One region of the Embleya australiensis genome, then DNA from elsewhere that is predicted to be linked to it. Evidence: riboswitches for the same ligand, from Rfam matches in the RefSeq annotation. Region 1 holds a riboswitch; the other holds the start of a gene.
What was found. Region 1 has a riboswitch for cobalamin ahead of ACMXN5_RS03675 (prenyltransferase/squalene oxidase repeat-containing protein). Riboswitches for the same ligand answer to the same signal wherever they lie in the genome.
Positions count from the first base shown of each region.

Region 1 (3,715 bases):
GTGGATCAACGACCTCGGCAAGTCACTGACTACCCTCGGCATACTGCTGGGCTTGGCCGACCGCGTCGATGTCGCCGCCTCCTGCTCGTTGTTGCACGTGCCGCTGGACGCCGACGCCGAACGCGACATCGACCCGCAGATCGCCCGGTGGCTCGCGTTCGCCCGGCAGAAGACCGAGGAGATTGTCACCCTGGCCCGCGGCCTCGCTCAGGGCACCGACACCATCGCGACCCACCTCGCCGCCAACCTGGCCGACCTGGCCGCACGCAAGGCGTCCGCCCTCACCCACGACCCCGCCGTGCGCGCCCGCGCCGCCGCGGTCACCGACGCCGACGCGCGCCGCAGCAAGCCGTACGCCCAACGGGCCGAGGCCCAACGCGCGCATCTGGGCCTGCCGTTGCTGCCCACGACCACCATCGGCTCCTTCCCGCAGACCGCCGAGCTGCGCGCCGCCCGCGCCGACCTGCGGGCGGGACGCATCGACGGCGTCGGGTACGAGGAGCGCATCGAGGCCGAGATCCGCGATGTGATCTCCTTCCAGGAGAAGGCCGGTATCGACGTCCTCGTCCACGGCGAGGCCGAACGCAACGACATGGTCCAGTACTTCGCCGAAAAGCTCACCGGGTACGTTGCCACCCGGCACGGCTGGGTCCAGTCCTACGGCACCCGGTACGTGCGCCCGCCGATCCTGGCCGGCGACATCTCCCGCCCCGACCCGATGACCGTGCGCTGGACCGCGTTCGCCCAGTCGTTGTCCGACCGACTCGTCAAGGGCATGCTGACCGGACCGGTGACCATGCTCGCCTGGTCCTTCGTCCGCGACGACCAACCGCTCGGCGACACCGCCCGACAGGTCGCGCTCGCGCTGCGCGACGAAGTCAACGACCTGGAGGCGGCCGGGAGTTCGGTCATCCAGGTGGACGAACCTGCGCTGCGCGAAACGCTGCCATTGCGCGCCGTGGACCACGCCGAATACCTGGCGTGGGCCACCGAGGCATTCCGCCTGAGCACGTCCGGCGTACGCGCGGCCACCCAGATCCACACCCACATGTGCTACGCCGAGTTCGGCGACATCGTGCAGGCCATCGACGACCTCGACGCCGACGTGATCAGCCTGGAGGCGGCCCGCTCACACATGCAGGTCGCCGGCGAACTCGCCGCCCACGGCTACCCGCGCGAGGCCGGACCCGGCGTGTACGACATCCACTCCCCGCGCGTCCCGAGCGCGGACGAGGTGGTGGGCCTGCTCCGCAAGGGACTTGCCGCGATCCCCGCCGAACGTCTATGGGTCAACCCCGACTGCGGCCTCAAGACCCGTGGTTGGCCCGAGGTCCGCACCTCGCTGGAGAATCTGGTCGCGGCGGCCCGGGAGGTGCGCGCGACGCTGCCGAACACGGCCTCCTGACCTGAGTTCGCCGGGGCGGGAACGCACGTACCCGCCCCGGCGACCGCCCGCGACGTGACCGCCCCTGCCGCCTATTCCGATCCGTGGCGTTCGTCATCGTGACAAGGGGCACGGCGGCTTCCGCACTCCTCGTATTGTCCAACGACCGGAATGTTCCGTAGGCTCCGCACGCCGAGCCATATCGGCACTCCAACTACATAGTTCGAAACCCAGGGGAAGCCGGTCGAAATCCGGCGCTGACCCGCAACCGTAGGCGGTGGCCGCGAGGCCGCCGCGAGTCGGAATACCTGGGTGCGTACGAATTTTGTCGGCTCCAGCTGTCGTGGACTACACGCTGAAGCCCGGACCGCCCGACCGGCGTCGTGTCGTGGGCGAGCCCCGGGACGCGTCGGTCCCGGAAGGGTTCCACCGATGTCCTGGCTCACTGTGCGAAAGACCGGCGCGGTCGCGGTCTGCGGCGCGATCCTGGTCGCGGCCTCCCCTGTCTTCTCCGCGTCGGCCGACGCCGCGAACCCGTATGCCACGCAGGCCGCCGCGGCGGCGAAGTGGCAGGCCGGGGAGCTGGTCGACGGGGGGATACCCGGGTTCTCCGGTTCGGACTGGGGCCTGACCATCGACACCGTCATGGCGCTGGCGGCCACCCGTTCGGAGCCTGCGGCGCTCAAGGCCGCGACCGACGCCGTGGCGGCCAACATCCGCAAGTACAACAGCGCCGAGGAGTGGGGCATACCCGGCTCGCGGATCGCCGGGGCGACCGCGAAGGTGTTGTTCGCGTCGGTCGTGGCCGGCCGCAACCCGGCCGCGTTCGGCGGGCTGGACATGCGGGCGGAGACCCTCGATCTGGTCGCCGGCCCGGACGCGGGCGACGACGTCGGTCGGGTCCGGGACAAGCTCACCGGCAGCCCGGACTCCGGCAACGCCTTCGGGCAGTCGCTCGCCGTCCTGGGCCTGGCCCGCAGCGGCGGAGTGCCGCAGAGTGCGGTGGACTTCCTGATCAAGCAGCAGTGCCCCAGCGGCGGCTTCCGACTGTTCCCGGACCAACTGGGCAGCACCGGGCCGGTCTGCCAGGACACCCCGACCACCGTCCTCGACCCGGACTCCACCGGGATGGCCGTGCAGGCACTGCTGTCCGCGGCGGCGGAGAGCGGGTCGACCGGCGCTGCGGCGGCTGCGAAGAAGGGGGCGGACTGGCTGAAGTCGCGGCAGCAAGCGGACGGTTCGTTCGGCGGTTCGGGTCCCACGGCGGCCTCGAACACCAACAGCACCGGCCTGGCCGGGCAGACCCTGCACGCGGCCGGCTACTCGGCAGAGGCGGACAAGGCCGCCGCGTGGGTGGCCAAGCACCAGATCACCGCCGACAACGCCGGCGCCGCGAACAAGGACGTCGGCACGATCGCCTACAACGAGGAGGCGCTGACCTCGGCTCGGGCGGAGGGCATCCCCGACTTCCAGCGCGACCAGTGGCGCCGCGCGACACCGCAGGCCCTGCTCGTGCTCGCGGGCGTCCCGCTCGGCGACCTGGGCAAGGCGCCGACCGAACCGACCGGGACCGCGACGAGCACTTCCGTACCGACCCGTTCCGACACTCCCGCACCCACCGGCTCGGCCACCCACACCGAGTCCGCGAGCCCGTCGGCCTCGACGTCGGCAACGCCCACCACCTCGCTCAGCCAGACCGCCGGCGCGTCGATCTCCGCGTCTTCGTCCGCGTCCGCGACGAACACGAACCAGGCCGGCACAGGCGGCTCGGTATCCGGCAGCGGAAGCACCTACGGCGGTGGCGGCACCGCGAACGGCGGCGGTGGCAGCCTCGCCCGTACCGGTGCCCAGGTCGGCGGATTGGTGTTGCTCGCGGTCGGCCTGGTCGGCACCGGCTTCGCCGTCCGCGCGGGTGCGCGCCGCAAGAACGGACAGCACACGTGAGGCGCCTCGGCCGCAGAGGCCGAATGGCCCGCCTGGTCGCCGCCCTGGCCCTGCTCGCCCTGCCCGCCACCGCCCAGCTCACCGTCGCCGCACCGACCGCACGCGCGGTCGACACCTCCAAGGGCACTCCCGGATACTGCCCGGACGGCAACGGCGTGACGGTCGTGATCGACTTCCAGGAGCTGGGCGGCACGACCATCGTGCGCTGCGCACGAGGCGATCAGGCCACCGGGCACGCCGCGATCAAGAACGCCGGCATCGAGATCGCCGGCGTTGCCCGCTGGGGCGAGTCCTTCATCTGCCGGATCGAAGGCAAGCCGGGAGCCAACTCCGAGGCATGCATCGACACGCCGCCGGCGAGCGCCTACTGGTCGTACTGGCACTCCC
Region 1 is NZ_CP182422.1:879,317-883,031, forward strand. It holds gene metE (5-methyltetrahydropteroyltriglutamate--homocysteine S-methyltransferase) at 1-1,405, shown strand, start outside; cobalamin riboswitch at 1,554-1,712, shown strand; gene ACMXN5_RS03675 (prenyltransferase/squalene oxidase repeat-containing protein) at 1,817-3,328, shown strand; gene ACMXN5_RS03680 (hypothetical protein) at 3,325-3,715, shown strand, end outside.

Region 2 (3,715 bases), 1.7 Mb from region 1:
GCCGGATCCAGGCCCGCCGTCGGCTCGTCCAGGACCAGCACCTGCGGCCGCATGGCGATCGCGCCGGCGATCGCGACCCGCTTGCGCTGCCCGAAGGACAGCAGGTGCACCGGCCGCTCGGCCAGGTCGGCGATGCCCAGCGCGGCCAACGCCTCGGCCACCCGTGAGCGCACCTCGTCCGGCGCGAGCCCGAGGTTCAGCGGCCCGAACGAGACGTCCTGGGCCACCGACGCGGAGAACAGCTGGTCGTCGGGATCCTGCACGACCAGCTGCACCACCCGGCGCAGTTCGGCAAGTCCCTTGCGGTCGTGCCGAATCGGCGTACCGTGCAGCTCCACCCGACCCGAACCCGGCACCAGGCCACCGGTCAACAGCCGCAGCAGCGTGGTCTTGCCGCTGCCGTTCGGCCCGAGCAGGGCCAGCGCCCGGCCCGCCGGGACGGCCAGGGACAACCCGCTCAGCACCGGCGGCCCGTCCTCGTAGGCGTAGCCGACCTCTCGTACCCGCAGCGGAATCACGGCATCACCGATCCCAGAAGAAGAGTGGCGACGACGACCGCCGCCACGAGGAACACGGACCCGGCCATGAAGCCGCGCGAGACGGGCACCTCGTCCACGAGCACCCGCAACCGCCCGTCGTAGCCGCGCCCGGCCAGCCCTTCCTCCAGCCGCCGGGCCCGCGCGAAGGCGTGCACGAACACCGCCGACCCGAGCCCGGCCACCGAGCGCCACCGGGCCCGCCGGGTGCGATGCCCGAGCCGCCCGGCCTGGGCCTGGTTGATCCGGGCGGTGGTGTCGTAGAGCAGGAACAACATCCGGTACATCACCGCCGCCACGTCCACCACGGCCGCCGGCACACCCACCCGGGTCAGCCGGGGCAGGACGTCCGACAGCGGCGTGGTGAACGCGAACAACAACATCGCCAACCCGGCCGCACCGGAGCGGGCCACCAACTCGCCCGCGTGGCGCGGCCCGTCCGGCGCCCAGCCGACGCCGTCCGCACGGATCGACACGAGCAGGGTCAGCGCGCCGGTCACCGCGAATCCCAGCGGCGCGCGGGCCGCCCGCCACAGTCGTCGGGCGGGCACCTCGGCGAAGCCGAGCGCGATGGTCAGCACGGTGACCGCGACCAGCACCGCGCCCGGCCACGGCGGCAGCGCCACCGCGCACCCGAGCAGCCCGAAGGAGAGCACGGCCTTGTCGGCCGGATGGCGGCGGCGCCAGGCACTGGCATGCGCCGCCGCGTCGATCGGCAACACGGGTCAGCGACCCGGGACCGATACCGGGTCCTGCGCGGCGGCCGGATCGGGCCCCGGGCCCGACCCGTCGGGGGTGTCGCTCGCCTCGGGCGCGAGCTTTCGGCGGGTGCGCTTGACGCCGAACATGTACCCGACGACACCCGCGCCGAGCGCGGCCTGGAGCGCGAACAGGCCGGACTCGATCTCGCCGGACGGCGGCTCGTACAGCGGGCTGAACCACGGCTTGTAGTCAGGGTCGTTCTCGGTGATCGCGGTCTCGGCCCGGGCGTCGGAACCCGTGAACGGCTCGTCCTTGTCGTCGCCCATGCCGAACACCACGGGCAGCGCCGCGAGCAGCACCACGGCCAGCACGAGCAGCAGGTTGATCTTCGTCGAGCGCTTCACTTGCTCTTCTCCTCCTCGCGCACGGGCCGGGCGTCGCTCAGCACGCCGAGGCGGATCAGGTCACCGCGACTGGATTGGCGCAGCAGGCGCACCACCAGGACGGTCAGCAGGCCCTCGCTGATCGCCAGCGGGATCTGGGTGAGCGAGAAGATGCCGCCGAACTTGGCCAGCGCGCCCGGGAATCCGCTGTCCGGGTCGGGGAAGGCGAGGGCGAGCTGCACGCTGGTGACGCAGTAGGTGCTCAGGTCCGCGACGAATGCGCCGGCGAACACCGCGACGTCCAGCGGCATGGTGCCGCCGCGCCGGTCCAGGAGCGAGCGGGCGAGCCGGTACGCGCCGTAGCCGGCCCAGGGGCCGACGATCGCCATCGAGAACACGTTCGCGCCGAGCGTGGTCAACCCGCCGTGGGCGAGCAGCAACGCCTGGAAGAGCAGGGTGATCGTGCCGAGCACCGCCATGATCGGCGGCCGGAACAGGATGGCGCCCAGGCCGGTGCCGGTGGGATGCGAGCAACTGCCGGTGACGGATGGGATCTTCAGCGCGGACAACACGAACGAGAAGGCGCCGGACGCGCCGAGCAGCAGGGTGTTCTCGGGCCGGTCGCGCACCTCGCGGGTGAGCGCGCGGGCACCGTGGACGACGAACGGGGTCGACGCGACGCCCCAGGCGGCGGCGTGTTCCCAGGGCAGATAGCCCTCGGCGATATGCATGAGGAAGGGTCCCTCTCCAACACCTCGTGGACGGACGATCGCCGTGGCCGGTCTCCTGGCTGACGGGTCGTGCGTTCACGTCTCCGCCTTCCCGGGTCCGCGACAGCGGTCCCAGTGGCTTCCCGAGGCGACGAATCAACGTTCCCGCGGGGGTGGAGGAGAACTTCCCGATCACAGTGGCGAGGGCCGCGCCGGCATCGAACCGGCTTCCCGAGCACCACGGCGAGCCGACACTAGTGGTCGAGTGGACATGGCGACAAGGTGGCATCTGCAAACCGTGCGCAAGACCACAAGGCGGACGGAGCGGCGGAGCAATAGCCGCATTCCGGGGCGGTGTGCGACGGCCCGTCGGGGCGGGAGCGCGGAGCGGGGCACGCTCGCGATCGTGGGACCGGGCGCCCCTGCCCGGGGGAGAGGCGGGCCCTCAGCGCAGTCCGGGGCCGCGCCCTCGGACCACCAGGGTGCCCGCGACCCGGTCGCCGATGCGCTGGCCCCGCTCGCTGGTGAGCACCGCGACCAACCCGATCACACCGAGCGCGAACGCGTCGACGCACAGCAGCACCCAACGGATCGCCAGTTGGCGCCGCCCGGCCCGACCGCCGGACACGTCGACCACCCGAATCCCGAACGCCTGCATGCCCCAGGTGCGCCCGTCGTGCTCGGCGGGCCGCAGCACCCAGTACCAGAACAGGATCGCCACCGCGACCACGAGCACACCGGCGGTGATCGTCGCGGTGAGCGGACCGCTGCGGATCGAACCGTCGGGGTGGGTGGGCAGCAGCACGAACAGGAACATCGCGGCGCCGGGCAGCAGCGCGGAGGCGATCACGTCCACCGCGAACTGGCCGATCCGCCGGTACAGCAACGACGGGCCGACCCGATGTTCGATCGTCGGCAGCCACACCCGGGCGCGTGGCCCGACGGGATGGGCCGAGCGCGCGAACCGCTGCGGAAGGCTCCGTTCGTACATGGTGTTGTACTTTCCGCAACCGGTCGGGTTGACTCCCGGCACGGCCGATCTCGCGGAGATTGCGCCCGGTCGGCGGACAACCCGCCCGACCGGGCGGCGGCGAAATGATCATCGATCGGCGGGATCGACCGAAAACGATCAGATCGTCATCGGGCCGTCGGCCCCGAACAGGTCCGGCTCGGAGCGGCTGATCACGTCGTACAGCGGCTTGTAATTGATCCACGCCACCGTGTCGTTGCCGAGCTGCTCCCGGGTCAGGCGCGCGTTCTCCGGCGAGATCGGCCGCAGTTCGCCGGCCGCCTGGGCCAACAGCTGGACCTGGCAGGAGCGCTCCATGGTGATGAACCACCACGCCGCCGCGTCCACCGACTGTCCGACGGTGAGCAGACCGTG
Region 2 is NZ_CP182422.1:2,541,084-2,544,798, reverse strand. It holds gene ACMXN5_RS10665 (energy-coupling factor ABC transporter ATP-binding protein) at 1-518, opposite strand, end outside; gene cbiQ (cobalt ECF transporter T component CbiQ) at 515-1,258, opposite strand; gene ACMXN5_RS10655 (energy-coupling factor ABC transporter substrate-binding protein) at 1,262-1,642, opposite strand; gene ACMXN5_RS10650 (energy-coupling factor ABC transporter permease) at 1,639-2,352, opposite strand; cobalamin riboswitch at 2,381-2,589, opposite strand; gene ACMXN5_RS10645 (RDD family protein) at 2,777-3,322, opposite strand; gene ACMXN5_RS10640 (class II aldolase/adducin family protein) at 3,461-3,715, opposite strand, start outside.
Region 2: another riboswitch for cobalamin. It lies ahead of ACMXN5_RS10650 (energy-coupling factor ABC transporter permease); the one in region 1 lies ahead of ACMXN5_RS03675 (prenyltransferase/squalene oxidase repeat-containing protein).